Regions from separate parts of the Hominiventricola sp. genome, predicted to be linked through region 2. Evidence: predicted binding sites of a transcription regulator. Region 2 holds the regulator's gene; the other holds the start of a gene.
The links. Region 2 encodes HrcA, which represses chaperone genes, less so after heat shock. Its sites were predicted from a motif close to TGTTAGCACTCNNNNNNNNNGAGTGCTAACA; they were not measured.

Region 1: the regulator HrcA is predicted to act here: its motif matches at 6,715-6,745, upstream of clpB (ATP-dependent chaperone ClpB).

The regions. Positions count from the first base shown of each region.
Region 1 covers NZ_DBLYVB010000035.1:1,053-10,012, forward strand. The annotation lists gene ACZMB2_RS13130 (CobW family GTP-binding protein) at 1-368, opposite strand, end outside; gene rplT (50S ribosomal protein L20) at 450-809, opposite strand; gene rpmI (50S ribosomal protein L35) at 841-1,038, opposite strand; gene infC (translation initiation factor IF-3) at 1,097-1,591, opposite strand; gene ACZMB2_RS13150 (DUF4250 domain-containing protein) at 1,802-1,975, opposite strand; gene ACZMB2_RS13155 (fructose-1,6-bisphosphatase) at 1,994-3,955, opposite strand; gene clpB (ATP-dependent chaperone ClpB) at 4,038-6,620, opposite strand; gene ACZMB2_RS13165 (ABC transporter ATP-binding protein) at 6,856-8,580, opposite strand.
Region 2 covers NZ_DBLYVB010000003.1:86,490-95,449, forward strand. The annotation lists gene ACZMB2_RS03495 (glycosyltransferase family 2 protein) at 1-1,370, shown strand, start outside; gene ACZMB2_RS03500 (glycosyltransferase family 2 protein) at 1,374-2,330, shown strand; gene ACZMB2_RS03505 (undecaprenyl-phosphate glucose phosphotransferase) at 2,387-3,796, shown strand; gene ACZMB2_RS03510 (LCP family protein) at 3,818-4,954, shown strand; gene ACZMB2_RS03515 (glycosyltransferase family 2 protein) at 5,042-5,962, shown strand; gene ACZMB2_RS03520 (tetratricopeptide repeat protein) at 5,959-6,885, shown strand; gene hrcA (heat-inducible transcriptional repressor HrcA) at 7,243-8,265, shown strand; gene grpE (nucleotide exchange factor GrpE) at 8,299-8,886, shown strand; gene dnaK (molecular chaperone DnaK) at 8,958-8,960, shown strand, end outside.

The DNA.
Region 1 (8,960 bases), on a different contig from region 2:
ACAACGGTAATGGAGCTGTTCAGTTCCACCGGCTCATGAGCAGCAACACCCTGTACGGCTCTGGTGACGTCGGAAAGCTTACCTACGCCTGACGGCTCAATCAGGATGCGGTCCGGAGCATAGGTCTCAATAACCTGTTTCAGGGCAGTACCGAAATCACCTACCAGAGAGCAGCAGATACAGCCGGAATTCATCTCGGTAATCTGTACGCCGGCATCCTTCAGGAAACCGCCATCGATGCCGATCTCGCCGAACTCATTCTCGATCAGAACAATCTTCTGACCTGCGAATACCTCTTTCAGCATTTTTTTGATCAGTGTGGTCTTGCCGGCTCCAAGGAAACCGGAAATAATCTCAATCTTTGTCATGCTATTTTCCTTCTTTCTCTGAGCAAAAAGCCCTCGGATGCTTACCATGCGGCAGGACTCCCAAGGGCTTTCGTTTGTTACTTATTTATTCAGTGCTTTTTTAGCAGTCTCTGCCAGAGCAGTGAAAGCTGCTGCATCGTTTACTGCAAGATCAGCAAGGATCTTACGGTTCATCTCAACGCCTGCGCTCTTCAGTCCGTACATAAATTTGCTGTAGGACAGTCCGTTCATACGTGCTGCTGCATTGATACGAGCGATCCACAGCTGTCTGAACTGACGTTTTCTCTCTTTACGTCCAGCGTATGCACTGGTCAGTGCTCTCATTACAGACTGTTTTGCAACTCTGTACTGTTTGCTTCTAGCTCCTCTGTAGCCCTTTGCGAGCTTTAATACTCTATTGTGTTTCTTTTTAGCGTTTAATGCGCCTTTAACTCTTGCCATTTTTCTTCCTCCTTAACTTTCTTCCCAAATCTTATAAATACGGCAGAATCTTCTTCATGCTCTTAACGTTGGTAGCATCCGTGATGATGGATTTACGAAGATTTCTCTTTCTCTTCTGGGATTTTTTCGTTAAGATATGGCTCTTATAAGCTTTCATTCTCTTTAACTGACCTGTTCCGGTCTTTTTGAAACGTTTCGCAGCTGCTCTGCTAGTTTTTACCTTTGGCATATGTTTGTTCCTCCTGTGAAATCTAAATTATACTACAGGCCCCCTGGCCCTTGTTATTTTAACGCTTTTCCGTTAAAAACATCGTCATACTGCGGCCTTCCATCTTCGGAGCCTTATCAATCGTTGCGATGTCTGCCATGCGCTCTGCAAACACGTCCAGAATCTTCTTGCTGCTCTGTACATGTGCCATCTCACGGCCGCGGAAACGTAAAGTAACCTTTACCTTATCACCCTTCTGGATGAATTTTCTGGCTGCATTCACCTTAGTGTTCAGGTCATTCTCATCAATATTCGGGGACAGACGCACCTCTTTGATCTCAATGGTCTTCTGCTTTTTCTTTGCTTCCTTCTCTCTGCGTGCCTGCTCATAACGATACTTACCGTAATCGATGATCTTGCATACCGGCGGCTTTGCTGTAGGTGCGATCTTTACCAGATCAAGCTCCGCCTCTCTTGCCATCTTCATTGCCTCGCTGGCAGACATAATTCCTAACTGTTCCCCGTTCTGACCGACTACACGAACCTCACGGTCGCGAATCTGCTCATTGATCATTAACTCGCTAATTGTCGTACACCTCCGCAATTGTTGCACAAAAAAAGTGGATAGAAAACTATCCACTTTCTACATGAAAAATGCTCTTCGCACCATCTTTTCACGATATAAACCCGGGTCACCGCTTGTGCCGAGGTGAGAGTGGATACTCTTCTTTCATTTCATAACCTTGTATAGATTATCACACTTATTTTCTGCTGTCAACTATTTTTATACAAATTTATTTAATTTTTCATCATACTCGTAATCAATGGTTTTCAGCTTCTTTTTCAGCTCTTCCGCTGACACATCCTGGCTGTTGCAGAACCCTTCCAGACTCTTATAGAAATCCCTAAGCTGGGTATTCACATAGCTTAACAGCATCATTGGATCTTCCGGTAACATGGTGTTTCCTCTTTCCTCTTATTTTTTCTTATCATTCTCCACAATGAGACCGGACCGGTAAGCTTCCAGCAGCTCTTTCAGCTCGCTGATGCGCTCTCTGAGCACCCCGCCAGTATCCGTATCTCCCACCAGACATCTGTACTGGGTCCGGCTCACAGCCACACGTTCGGAATGAATGTCCTTCTCATCGCGTACCGCTTCTTCCACAGAAGTGAAGGGATCGTGGGATGAAAGCATCAGTCCATAGGAATTATACGTAAGGGTGTAACCTGCAATGCCTGTTGTCTTCTGGTATGCCCTGGAAAATCCTCCATCAATGACCAGTACCTTGCCGCCGCACTTCACCGGACTTTCACCGTCCTTATGATGTACCGGCACATGACCGTTGATAATGTGGGTGCCTTCTTTGCCAAGTCCGAATTCCTGCAGGATCTTATCCACCACCTGCTCATCTTCCAGGAAATCATAATAGGCATTTTTCAATTCCACATGGGTTGCCTTGTCAGCAATAAAATAACGTTCAAAAGTGGTCATCTGATCTTTTCCGAACAAGGGCGAGTTAGGACCTGCCCAGATATACCACATAAGATCTGCACCTTTCGCCCTTTCCTTCTCATCCACTGCAAAAAATGCCCGGCGCACATACACTTCCAGGATATCATAAAGTGCCTTGCCTTTATAAGTTTTTCCATAGACCTGTACTTCCTTGAAACCGCCGTTGGCATTCAGCGGAATGCAGCCATGATACAGAAGATTTCCATTATATACTTTATATAAGCTTCCCCGGTTCAGCAGAAGCTTCATATGAGACTGCAGCTTGTCGCATTTGAGGAATGCGATTCTAAGCCGTTCCATCACTTCTGCTTCCTCCGCCGTCAATTCATAAGGATGTTCCGGATCAATAGTGGGGAAATTCGTATCCAACAGCGGATATTCCTTATTTTTAATGGTAATGGTTCCCTTCTCATAGTCAATCCGGTGCAGGAGACGACGATGTTCCATATGGTATTCCGGCCTCCGCTCCAGGAGCTGACCCTCCAGTTTGAACTGAATAATGGAAATTGCCTTGTGAATCTGAATGTTCAGGCGGTTTTCTGCCTCTGTGGCTGCCTCTCCTCCCTTTACCTTAAACTGGGCGCAGGGATCGTCCTTATAGGTGCGCAGCGCAAAGGTTGCCAGAGGAAGCAGGTTAATCCCATATCCATCCTCCAGAATATCAAGATTTCCATAGCGGGCACAGATACGCGTAATCGTAGCAATGCAGGAAAGCTGTCCCGCTGCCGCTCCCATCCAGACCATATCATGGTTTCCCCACTGGATATCCAGAGAATGATATTCCATGAGCTTATCCATAATGAAATGCGGTCCCGGACCTCTGTCATAAATATCCCCCAGAATATGCAGATGATCCACTACCAGCCGCTGAATCAGTTCCGCCAGCGCAATAATGAAATTTTCCGCCCGGTCTATGGAAATGATGGTATCGACGATGGCATCGTAATACCCTTCTTTATCCAATACTTCGGATTTCTCCGTAATCAGTTCTTCGATCACGTAGGCATAATCTTTCGGAAGTGCTTTCCTTACCTTTGACCGGGTATATTTGGAAGAAACTTTCTTGCAGACCTCAATCAACCGGTACAGCATAATTTTATACCAGTTATCCATATCCTCTTCCGTCTTCCGCACATACTCAATTTTCTCTTCCGGATAGTAAATAAGAGTGGCCAGCGCACGTTTATCTGCCGTTGTCAGCGTATGCCCGAAGACATCATCGATTTTCTTCCGCACTGCACCGGAACCGTTTCGCAGTACGTGGGAAAAAGCTTCATATTCCCCGTGAATATCTGTCAGAAAATGTTCCGTACCCTTCGGCAGATTCAAAATCGACTGAAGATTGATAATCTCCGTTGCTGCTGACGCAATGGTCGGATACAGTTCTGAAAGCCTCTGCAGGTATCGCAATTCCTCTTTTTCCATAAAAAACCTCCCATAATATCATATATCCCATAAAATACCTGATAGGATTATGATACCATGAGAGGTCTCATTTTACCATTCTTTATTTTGTATGGATGGTCAGTCCGTTACCGTCTGTATCCACCACCATGACACTTCCTGCATGGACTTCTCCACCGAGAATGAATCTGGCTGCCATGGTTTCCACATTTTTCTGAAGGAATCTCTTCAGAGGACGTGCTCCATAGACCGGATCATAACCATGCTCCACGATGTAAGCTTTCGCTGCATCGGTCAGCTCAATGGTCAGTTCCTTATCCTCCAGACGCTTGTTCACATCTGCCATCATCAGATCAATGATGTTGCCAATGTTGTTCTTCGTCAGCGGTTTAAACAGGATAATCTCATCAAGACGGTTCAGGAACTCCGGTCTGAAATGTCCGCGCAGATCGTTCATTACCTGTGCTTCACACTCCGGACGGATGTCACCATTTTCATCAATGCCTTCCAGCAGATAACTGGAACCAATGTTGGAAGTCATAATGAGAATCGTGTTCTTAAAGTCCACCGTTCTTCCCTGGGAATCTGTGATACGGCCATCATCCAGCACCTGCAGCAGTACATTGAATACATCCGGATGGGCTTTCTCAATCTCATCGAACAGTACAACAGAGTAGGGATGTCTTCTGACTGCTTCTGTCAGCTGGCCACCCTCCTCATATCCTACATATCCGGGCGGCGCTCCGATCAAACGGGATACGGAGTATTTCTCCATATACTCACTCATATCGATACGCACCATATTCTGTTCATCATCGAACAGGCTGGCTGCCAGTGCCTTAGCAAGCTCTGTCTTACCAACACCGGTAGGTCCAAGGAACAGGAAGGAACCAATCGGTTTGGTCGGATCCTTGATGCCTGCTTTGGAACGGATAATCGCATCCGTTACTTTCTGCACACCTTCATCCTGGCCGATAACCCGTTTGTGGAGTTCTTCGTCCAGATGGAGGGTTTTATTTCTCTCACTCTCCGTCAGTTTTGCTACCGGAATACCGGTCCAGCGGGAAATGATTCTGGCAATCTCCTCATCTGTAACACTCTCATGTACCAGAGACAGGTCTTTGTTCTTGACCTTCTCTTCCTCGTCCTCCAACTGCTTCTGCAGCTGCGGCAGACGGCCATACTGAAGCTGTGCTGCTTTCTCCAGGTCATAACCCTGCTGGGCAGCCTGGATCTGTTTGTTCACATCCTCGATCTCCTCACGGAGTTTAGAGAGATTCTCGACGGATTTCTTCTCGTCATCCCACTGAGCTTTCTTATTATTAAACTCATCCCGCAGATCAGCCAGTTCCTTCTGAAGATTCTCCAGACGTTCCTGACTGAGACGGTCTGTCTCTTTCTTAAGAGCTGCTTCCTCGATCTCCAGCTGCAGCACTTTCCGGCGCAGCTCGTCAAGTTCGGTCGGCATGGAATCCAGTTCCGTTTTAATAAGGGCACAGGCCTCATCTACCAGGTCAATGGCCTTGTCCGGCAGAAAACGCTCGGAAATATAACGATGGGACAAGGTTGCTGCTGCCACCAGAGCAGAGTCTGTGATCTTAACCCCATGGAATACTTCGTAACGCTCTTTCAGACCTCTCAAGATGGAAATCGTATCTTCTACGGTCGGCTCGTCTACCAGTACCTGCTGGAAACGACGCTCCAGAGCCGCATCTTTCTCAATGTACTGACGGTATTCATCCAGCGTGGTCGCACCGATACAATGAAGCTCGCCTCTTGCCAGAAGCGGTTTCAACAGGTTACCGGCATCCATGGCACCGTCGGTCTTGCCGGCACCTACAATCAGATGCAGTTCATCGATGAACAGGATAATTTGTCCTTCGCTCTTTCTGACTTCTTCCAGAACGGCTTTCAGACGTTCCTCAAATTCACCTCTGTATTTGGCACCTGCTACCAGGGAACCCATATCAAGTGAAAAAATCTTCTTATTCTTCAGTCCTTCCGGAACATCACCGCGGACAATCCGCTGTGCCAGACCTTCAACGACTGCTGTCTTACCAACACCAGGCTCACCGATGAGCACCGGATTATTCTTGGTCTTACGGGACAGGATACGGATCACATTGCGAATCTCGGAATCACGTCCGATGACCGGATCAAGCTTCTGCTCACGAGCACGCTCTACCAGCTCTGTACCATACTTCGTCAGAGTATCATACGTAGCTTCCGGATTATCACTGGTGACTCTCTGATTGCCCCTGACGGTAGAAAGGGCCTGCAGGAACTTATCCCTGGTAATTCCATTCTCACGGAACAGCTCCTTCATGGAAGGACTTGGATTATCAAGCAGAGACAGGAACAGATGCTCTACGGATACGTACTCATCACCCATCCGTTTTGCTTCATCCTCTGCGCTGATCAGTGCTTTATTCAGGTACTGGCCAATATAAGGCTGACCGCCTGATACTTTCACACGCTTGTTCAACGCCTGTTCTACCTGCTCTTTAAATAAAGTATCATCTATGTTCATCTTGGAAATCAGTCTGGCAATCAGACTTTCTTCCTGTGTCAGAAGACTGTACAGAAGATGCTCCTGCTCAATCTCCTGATTACCATACTCCATGGCAATCTTCTCAAGCTCGTTCACTGCCTGAACTGATTTCTGAGTAAATTTCTGTATATTCATATGCTCGCCTCCTCGCTTCGCATAACCGATGCCGGATATAAAATCCTGCATACTGATGTCTATTTCTTTGTTCTATGTGTACTATAGCACCGGTTGTTAGCACTGTCAATAGGTGAGTGCTAATTTTTTATGAACTTTCTGTGAAACCTAATTGTGTGAACGATATGAGCTGTGTACGACGTATACCACGGTTTCCAGCAGGTTCATTTCAGACACATGTCCTTGCCTCGTCATTTTATGACATTTCATAATAATGTGCGTAAATCCCACCTTTTTCCAACAGTTCATCATGCGTTCCACATTCTACAATTCCATTTTCTGCAACCACCAGAATTTCATCAGCGTTACGGATTGTTGACAATCTGTGTGCAATCGTAATCGTAGTTCTGTCTTTTGCCAATTCTTCCAGACTCTGCTGGATAAATCTCTCGCTTTCATTATCCAGAGCACTCGTCGCCTCATCCAGAATCAGGATAGGTGGGTTCTTCAAAAATACTCTTGCAATAGAAATCCGCTGTTTCTGACCACCGGACAATCTGGTTCCTCTCTCACCAACGAATGTCTCATACCCATCCGGAAGTTCCATGATGAATTCATGAATATTAGCCTTCTTTGCTGCCTCAATGATCTCTTCCATCGACGCATCTGGTCTGCCATACGCAATATTCTCACGAATACTTCCACAGAACAGATATACATCCTGCTGTACCAGTCCGATCTGTTCACGAAGACTCTGTAATGTCAGTTTCCGCACATCCTTTCCATCGATTGTAATACGCCCTTCAGACACATCGTAAAATCTCGGAAGCAGTGAACAGATGGTTGTCTTTCCACTTCCGGATGCTCCAACCAATGCGATCGATTTTCCTGCCTGGATATCAAAAGAAACATCATCAAGAACCAGTGAGTCATCGTCATTATAATGAAAGGAAACATGTTCATAACGCACATGCCCTTTGATATTTTCCAGTGGCTCCGCATCTTCTGCATCCACAATCTCCGGTTCTGTCTCAACGACATCCAAGAATCTTCTGAATCCGGACAACCCTTTTTGCATCATTTCCGTAAGCTCTACCAGAATCTGGATCGGACTGATAAAAATGCCAATATAAAGCGCATACATTGCCAGATCTGCCGACTCCATCTGTCCATGTGCAATCAGCCAGCCTCCAAACACCAGCGTCATCAGATACATCATCCCCTGAAAGAACAAATTGCCTCCTGTAAAACTACCCATACAACGATAATTTGCATTCTTTGAGCTCAAAAAACCCTGATTGCTCTTTTTAAATTTTTCCCGTTCAATGTCTTCATTCGCAAAAGACTGTACCACACGAATTCCTGCCAGCGTATCCTGAAGGCTGGAATTCAGATTTCCGATCTTACGTCTGTTATCCATAAATGTTGCCTGCATCTTCTTATTCTGTCCATAAGAAAAAAACAGCATAATTGCCACAATCACCAGAAGAGGAATTGCCAGTTTCCAGTTGATTAGAAACAAAAATACAAAAGATCCAATAATTTTGATCAATGAGATAAATAAGTTCTCCGGCCCATGATGTGCAAACTCTGAGATGTCGAATAAATCCGATACCAGTTTGCTCATCATCTGTCCCGAGTTATTCTGATCATAGTATGAAAATGATAATCTTTCATAATGATCGAACAACTGTTGACGCATATCCCGTTCCATATATGCTCCCATCATATGTCCCTGATAACTAACATAATACTTGCATCCTGTCTGGATCATATACATAACAAGCAACACGAGTGTAATCGGAATCAATGCCCGTAAAATCACATCAGAACTCTCTATAAATAATGTCTTCGTCAATGTTCGTAAAATCTGCGGAAAAGCCAGATCAACCAGACTGATCACAGCGGCACAAATCAAATCCAGAAAAAATACCTTCTTATACGGAGCGTAATATTGAATAAATTTCTTTAATGTATGCATATGAATCCCTTATTCCTTTCAAATCAATCTGCTACATTATAACACATCTTCTTCGTAGTAAAAACTGAACGTTTCGTATGGGCTACGTTTGTTCAGCTTTTTCTTTATATGGCTGGCATTTTGCTTGCAAAACATAATTCAAGAATCATCGGAGTGATGGTGAATGACCATGAAGTTAATGAAAAAGAGTATTTTCTGATGATAAAAACGACATCTGATATCAGAGATTGTCATGGCCTGCATTTACAGTTATTGCATGTCCAATAGATTATTGAAAAATCTTTCATAATCAATAAAGGGGCTGTTGCAAAATAGATGAGTAATCATCTAATAGCATACGTACAGCCTCCTTTTTATTTATCACGCCATTCCTGCATGGT
Region 2 (8,960 bases):
ATACCAATGCGGCATTGGATCTTGCCACAGGAGAGTATGTGGCACTTCTGGATCATGATGATTTTCTGGAAGAACATGCACTGTTTGAGCTGGTCAAATGGCTGCAGACCCATCCGGAAGCAGATATGATCTACACGGATGAAGATAAGGTAAGCTTCGACTCTGCTACCTTTTTCCAGCCCCATTTTAAACCGGATTTTAACCCGGATCTTTTACGTACCAACAATTATATTTGCCATTTCCTGATGGTAAAACGGACATTGATGGAGCAGGCGGGCAAATACCGGGAGTCTTTTGACGGGGCGCAGGATTATGATTTTATTCTCCGATGCAGTGAACTGGCACAGGAGATTGACCATATTCCACGGGTACTCTATCACTGGAGATGTCATCCGACTTCTACGGCAGGAAACCCGGAGAGTAAGATGTATGCATATGAGGCAGGAAGACGTGCGCTGGAAGAACATCTGAAGCGGACTAGTATGAGCGCTGCCGTACAGTGCATGGATAATCCGGGATTCTACAGAGTCTGCTATATGCCTGCAGAGACGCCAAAAGTCACCATTGTACTTCTCAATGTGCGGGATGCAGGCACGTTAAAGCGCCTTGCAAGGATGACTTCCAGACAGGCTGGTTACTCGAATTATGAAATCCTGGTGCTTTTAGAGAATCCGAAGAAAAATAAAATAATTTTGAATTTTATAAAAGAACATAGACAAACACCCATAAAAGTAGTATATTGTAATAGCGCTTGTAATAAATTTGTAACATTTTCCAGCCTGGCAGAGAAAATGGACAGTGATTATCTGTTATTCCTGGATGGAAGAACAGGCAATATTACGCGTGGTTTTATGGATTTGTTTCTGGGAAGTGCACAGCGGGCAGATATTGGTGCCGTGGGTGGACGTGTGTATGATGACAGGCGAAGACTTTGGTATGGAATCAAAGTGCTGGGTCTGAAAGGAACTGTCGGAGATGCTTTTGAAGGTCTGAAGGCGGGATATACAGGATATTTCCATAAAGCAATTTTGCAGCAAAACTGTCATGCAGTTTCAGGAAAAGCCATGATGCTCAGAAGAGAACTGTTTTTGAAGGCAGGCGGCTTTTCAGAAGATGTGGAAGATCGCATGAAGGATGTGGATTTGTGCCTGAAGCTGGAAAAGCTGGGTTACAGAAATGTTTACGAGCCGGGAATTGCTGTGATTCTTCAGGACCATCAGAGAGGAAGAAAGCAGGGCGCAAGACCGGCTGCTCAGTTTGCAAAGAAGTGGAAAAGTCTGCTTCAGATGCCGGACAGATTTTACAACAGCAATCTGTCACTGGACAATACGGATTTCAGAATCCGTGATTATCACCGGAAAGAGGATTGACAGATGCCGGATGTGAGTATCGTAATTCCTAATTATAATGGAATATCGTATCTGGAAGGATGTCTGAAATCCATACAGGAGCAGAAGAACATTCATCCGGAAGTAATGGTGGTGGATAATGGTTCCACTGATGGAAGCCAGGACTATATCAAAAAAGAATTTCCTTTCTGCAAGTTGATTTGTCTGGATCAGAACTATGGATTTTGCCGGGCGGTCAATGAAGGATTTCAGGCTGCAGAGAGTGAATATGTCATACTTTTGAATAATGATACGGAAGTAAAGCCGGATTTTTCAAGAAAACTATTGGATGCCATTCGTGCAGACCAGAGGAGATTTTCCTGCCAGGCCTGCATGCTCCAGTATCAGAATCCGGAGCTTACGGATGATGCGGGAGATTTTTTCTGTGGGCTGGGCTGGGCATTTGCCAGAGGAAAGGGAAAACCGGCATCGGAGTATCAGAAAAGTGGCAGGATCTTTTCATCCTGCGCAGGTGCCGCGATTTACCGGAAAAGCCTGGTATTGAAGCTGGGCGGGTTTGACGAGGCGCATTTTGCTTACCTGGAAGATCTGGATATTTCTTACAGGGCAAAGCTTGCCGGTTATGTGAACTGGTATGAGCCGAGGGCCCGGGTTCTCCATGTGGGGAGTGGGACCAGCGGGTCAAGATACAATCATTTTAAAGTAATACATGCAGCGGGAAATAATGTATATCTTCTATACAAAAATATGCCGCTGCTTCAGCTTGTTGTGAATGCTCCGCTTTTATTGGCGGGTTTTCTGATAAAGTATCTTTTTTTCGTGAAAAAAGGTCTGGGCAGGGATTACCGGGAAGGTTTCGTAAGAGGCATCCGGCTGTGCAGAGCGAATCCGGGGCGAAGAGTTGTCTTTGGAGCCAGACATATTTCCATATGTTTTGGCATTCAACTAGAGTTATGGAGAAATATTTTCCGTCTGGTGTAGGGAAACATCTGTAAGAGTTTCGGATAGAGCGAAGGGGGAAACATAGGTGAGAGTTTGTGATTAAGGATAACCAGCGGTACTTTAACCGGCTTCATGTGGTGATTGATGCCGCCGTCATTTGCATATCATATATTCTGGCCTGGGTCTACAAGTTTCTGATTCTGAAGGATCCGCCAGGACTGGGCTTTGCCCTGTATATGGTGGCATTATTTGGAATTGTTCCGTTATATCTGATGCTCTATCTGGCATTTAACATGTATACCGCCAAGCGGGTACAGGGTCGGAGACTGGAGTCAGGAAATATATGTAAAGCCAACACGGTGGGACTTCTGATCGTCATGGCTGTATTCTTCCTGTTGAGAGAATATAATGGATATGCCTATGAGTATTCCAGAACCATGTTGTTCTATTTTTATGTGGTCAACATTGTGATGGAACTGCTGGTCCGGAATGCAATCCGGATCGTGCTGAAGAAGATCCGACGCAGCGGATTTAATTTACGGCATATTATTTTTGTGGGGTACAGCAGTGCGGCTGAGTCCTTTATTGACCGCATTTATGCCAACCCTCAGTGGGGTTACCGGGTCTGCGGAATTCTGGATGACAATAAGGAATCCGGTTACACCTATAAAGGGGTACCGGTATTGGGACCTACGGATGAACTGGAAACGATTCTGGAGAACAACCGGCTGGATGAAATTGCTCTTACGCTGGCGCTCCGGGAATACTATAAATTGAAGCGGATCGTAGCGATCTGCGAAAAATCCGGTGTGCATACAAAATTTGTTCCGGATTATAATGATATCATACCGACGAGACCATATACGGAAGATCTTCTGGGCCTTCCGGTGATCAATATCCGGCACGTGCCGCTGACTAATACCTTTAATATGGTATGTAAGCGGACAGTGGACATTGTTGGAGCCATTGTTGCTATCATCATTTTTTCGCCGGTTATGCTGGTTACGGCCATTTTGGTAAAAATAACATCCAAAGGGCCGCTCATATATAAGCAGGAGCGGGTAGGACTCCATAACCAGACATTTCAGATGTATAAGTTCCGTTCCATGGAAGTACAGTCTGAAAAAAGTGAAAAGCGGGCATGGACTGTCCGGAATGATCCTCGCGTGACAACCGTGGGAAAAATCATCCGGAAGACCAGTATCGATGAACTGCCGCAGTTGTTCAATATCCTGAAAGGTGACATGAGCCTGGTGGGACCAAGACCGGAGCGTCCTTTTTTCGTGGAAAAGTTCCGGGAGGAGATTCCAAGGTATATGATCAAGCATCAGGTGCGTCCGGGACTGACCGGATGGGCACAGGTCAACGGCTACCGGGGGGATACATCGATCAAAAAGCGTATTGAATACGACCTGTACTATATTGAGAACTGGACCATGGGACTGGATTTTAAGATCCTGTTTCTAACGTTCTTCAAAGGCTTTGTAAATAAGAATGCTTATTAGCAGGCGTAGAAAGGATGAATTATGGCAAAAGAAACTATGAAAAAGACGACTTCGAAAAAAAATGCATCTCATCAGAAAACGTCTTCTGCAAAATCTGCATCAGGCAGAAGCAGAGGAGGTTCTAAGAAGAGAGCATCCAAAAAGAAAAAGCGGATGATGATTTTCGGCATTGAGATTGCAGTGATTCTGATTCTTGTGCTGGGATTCTGGGTAGTAAGCAAACTGGATAAGATTCAGAAGCCGAAGGTAGAGCAGGATCAGATTGAAGTAAATGAATCTCTGCAGGAATCCACGATGGAAACCATGAAAGGTTACACTACCGTCGCACTGTTTGGCCTTGATACCCGTGAAGCGGGACAGCTTGGAAGTGGAAATCGAAGCGATACCATTATTATTGCGAGCATTAACAATGATACCAAGGAAGTAAAACTGGTCAGTGTATATCGTGATACTTATCTGAATCTGACCAATGGTAAATATAATAAATGTAACAGCGCATATTCCTCAGGCGGTCCGGCACAGGCAATCAGTATGCTGAACACGAACTTGGATCTGGATATTGAGTACTATGTCAGCGTAGACTTCGCTGCACTGACCAAGACAGTAGATCTGCTGGGTGGTATCGACATCGATGTAGATGACGCTGAGATTGAACATCTGAACAACTATATTGTTGAGACATCCAAGGTAACAGGTATCCAGACGCAGCCTCTGACCAGTACAGGACTTCAGACACTGGATGGCGTACAGGCGACTTCCTACTGCCGTATCCGTTACACTGCAGGAGACGATTTCAAACGTACGGAGCGTCAGCGAGAAGTGATCATGCAGCTGGTAAGCAAGGCGAAGAAGATGGATATCAGCAAAGTTAATGATATCATTGATGCTGTATTCCCGCTGATTGCAACCAACTATACCAACGATGAGCTGGTAGCCATGGCTCCGCAGCTTTTGACCTACGATATTGTGGACACCACCGGATTCCCGTTTGATAAAGCAAATGCAACCGTCAAAGGAAAAGGTTCCTGTGTTGTTCCGGTAAATCTGGAAGAGAACGTAAAACAGCTTCATGAGTATCTCTTTGGCAACGCTGATTATCAGCCATCCAATGAGGTAACAGAGATCTCTTCAAAGATCAATTCTGAGACAGGATATTAAAAATAGTGAATGAATAGAAGCGAGGGATTCGTGAAGTTCCCTCGCTTTGTTTCTAATATAGAAAATTGCAGAAAACAGGAGAAACTGATGACAGCGGATATTGTAATTCCGGTTTATCGTCCGGGGGCAGAGTTAGGAGAACTGCTGAGCCGTCTGGCTGACCAGACGATACTGGCAGGGAAGATCATTCTGATGAATACAGAGGAAGCACATTTCCCGGCAGAGCTTCCGGAAAGATATGAAAATGTGGAAGTTCATCATGTGACAAAGCAGGAATTTGATCATGGCGGTACCAGAGATCAGGGCATTCGTCTCTCTGAGGCAGATGTGGTGATCTGTCTTACGCAGGATGCTATGCCGGCGGATGAACATCTGGTGGAAGAACTGCTGAAACCATTTGCAGATCCTTCCGTATGGGCGGCCTATGGAAGGCAGCTGCCGAAGGAAAATTGCAGGGAAGTGGAAAAATACACCCGCAGTTTTAATTACCCTGATGAAAGCAGGATCAAAGGAAAAGAGGATCTTCCGGTATTGGGGATTAAGACTTTTTTCTGCTCTAATGTCTGTGCTGCGTGGAGACGGGAAAAATACAAAGAACTGGGTGGATTTGTCAAACGGACTATTTTTAATGAAGATATGATTTATGCAGGAACCATTATAAAGGCAGGTGGTCGAATTGCCTACTGTGCAGATGCACAGGTGGTGCATTCTCACAATTACAGTGCCCTGCAGCAGTTTCACCGGAATTTTGATCTGGCAGTATCCCAGACTATGCATCCGGAAATCTTTGGCGGCATTCGTTCGGAATCTGAAGGCATACGTCTGGTAAAAAGGAGTCTTTCTTATTGTATTAAAATCAGAAAACCGTGGTTGATGATCCAGGTGGTGACCCAGAGCGCAGGAAAGCTCCTGGGCTACAAACTGGGACAGCGTTATGAACGGCTTCCAAGAAAACTGGTTCTGGCGTGTACCATGAACCGGGAATTCTGGGATAAGGAGGAGCTATGAAAGGAAAAAAGATAAAGCGGACTATGCTGGCAGTGACTGTTCTGTGTATGGGGCTTCTGATTGGCTGCGGTACGGATAAAAAGACAGAAGAACAGCAGCTGGCTTTACGAACCCAGGGCATGGAACAGGCTCGGGAAGGCAGCTATGAAGACGCCATCGCTTCCTATAATGAGGCCCTGGAACTTGCCGATATGCATGCAGGCAGTCTGGAACTGGATATTGCGGCATATAAAGCATCGGCACAGTATTATGCAGGAAATACAGAGGATGCCATTGCCACCTGCAGTGCCATTCTGGACCTGAAGGAGAGTGCGGAGATTTATACAACCAGAGGACTTCTCTATCGGGAGGCAGGAAATGCAGAAGCCGCAAAAGCAGATTTTACCAAGGCGATGAGTCTTACCTCTAAGAAGAATAAAGTAATGCTGGGAAGACTTTCTTATTATATGGAAGATGATACAAATGCCAAGACCTATCTGGAGGCAGCTTCCAAGGAAGGTAATCCGGAAGGCATTTACTGGCAGGCAGAGCTGTACCGGGAGATGGGAAATACAGACTATGCCATTACCCTCTATCAGAGTTATCTGGATGGTGAAGAAGTTACGCATCAGGAAGCTTATGAACGGGTGGCGGCTTATCAGCTGGCACAGGGTGATTACACTGGTGCACTGGACACCCTGCAGGGGGGAATTTCCATGGGAAACGGCGGATGTCTGCAAAAACTGATGGCATCGGAGATCACTGTCTATGAACAGCAGGGAGATTTTGATACCGCCCTTCAGAAGATGGAGATCTATCTGGAAAGCTATCCGGATGATGCGGATGCACAGAGAGAATATACCTTCCTGAAAACACGCTCCCAGGACGGTCAGGCCGGAACGGATACGGAAGCGGAAGAGGATACAGAAGGTACAGAAGAATAAAAATCAGAACCACGTGGATTTTATAATTTTCCGCGTGGTTTTTTGTTTATAGATATGCTGGGCAGGCCGAAGTGACAGCCTGTGAAAGGAACGTCCGCAGTCCCGGTACTTGATGAGAACGAGCCTGCAGCGAAGTTCGAATCTTAGTACCGCTGGATCGAGGACTTAGCGCGAGCGGTTCCGCTCACAGCCTGTCACTTCGGCTGCTTGGTCAGTTGTAATCCGTTCACAAATTCTTCATAAAAAAATATAAAATACACTTGACAAAGCACTATAGGGAGTGCTATCTTAAGTTACAGGAAATGTTAGCACTCTTACATGTTGAGTGCTAACAAGCAGAAGAAAGGAGCATAACCCATGGAACTGGATGAGAGAAAGAAAAAAATCTTAAATGTGATTATCCGGAATTACATGGAGACCGGAGAACCGGTAGGATCGAGAACCATATCGAAGGATCCGGATCTGAAGCTTTCCTCTGCTACCATCCGCAATGAGATGTCGGATCTGGAAGAGATGGGTTACATCATTCAACCCCACACTTCCGCCGGAAGAATTCCTTCCGATAAAGGATACCGGCTGTATGTGGATTACCTGATGCAGGAAAAAGACCGGGAAGTGACGGAACTTCAGGAACTGATGGTTCAGCGTACCGACCGGCTGGAAAGTGTGCTGAAGCAGGTGGTAAAGATCCTGGCAAATGATACCAATTATGCCACGATGGTTTCCACTCCACAGTATCATCAGAACAAACTGAAATTCATTCAGCTGTCCCGTGTGGATGCCAATCAGATCCTGGCGGTGATTGTAGCGGAAGGAAATGTGATCCGCAACAAACTCTTACCGGTCTGTGAGGAACTGAGTGATGAAAGTATTCTGAAGCTTAATATCCTGCTGAATACCATGCTGAATGGAAAGACCATTCAGGAAATCAATCTTCAGATGATTTCCAGCATGAAAGAACAGGCCGGTATTCACAGCAACATCGTCAGTGATGTGGTGGATGCAGTCGCCGAGGCGATTCATTCCGATGAGGGAATGGAGATCTACACCGGCGGGGCCACAAACATTTTCCGTTATCCGGAATTAAGTGAGAACGGAAAGGCCAGTGAACTGATACAGACACTGGAGGAGAAGCAGAACCTGGTAGATCTGGTTACAGACACACTGAACAAAGACGAAAAAGGAATTCAGGTATATATCGGTAATGAGACACCGGTAAAATCCATGAAGGACTGCAGTGTTGTCACGGCAACCTACGAACTGGGCGAAGGGCTTCAGGGTACCATTGGAATCATTGGTCCCAAGAGAATGGATTACGAGAACGTTATGGGTAAGCTGAAAGCCATGATGGATCAGCTGGATGATGTTTTTCATAAATAGAAAGGCGGAACAACGGTGGAAGAAAACAAGACAATGGAACAGGAACCGGAGATTCAGGAGGAAGAAGTAAAAGCAGAAGATACTGCTGAAGCAGAAGCCACTGAGACGGCTGAGACAGAAGAAACAAAAGCCGATGCGGAACCTGACAAAAAAGGATTCTTCGGAAAGAAGAAAGAGAAAAAAGACAAGAAAGATGAACAGATCGCAGAACTGACCGATAAAGTAAAACGTCAGCTTGCAGAGTTTGAAAACTTCAGAAACCGTACAGAAAAGGAGAAATCCCAGATGTACATGGTGGGAGCAAGAGATGTGATCGAGAAACTGCTTCCGGTAGTAGATAACTTTGAGCGAGGCTTGAAGAGTATTCCGGAAGATCAGAAAGATGGACCGGTAGCCAGCGGAATGGAAATGATTTATAAACAGCTGATCACGGTTCTTACAGATTTGGGCGTAACCCCCATCGAAGCGGTGGGCCAGGAATTTGATCCGAATTTCCATAATGCAGTGATGCATGCGGAGGATGAGGAACTTGGAGAAAATACAGTATCTGAGGAATTCCAGAAGGGTTATAAATATAAAGATGCAGTGCTTCGTCACAGCATGGTTAAAGTTGTAAACTGACGCGTAAGCAATGAGCAGCGAGCTAACGCGCTGTGGTCTATAAGATTTAGTATTTTCAGGAGGAAAAAGAAATG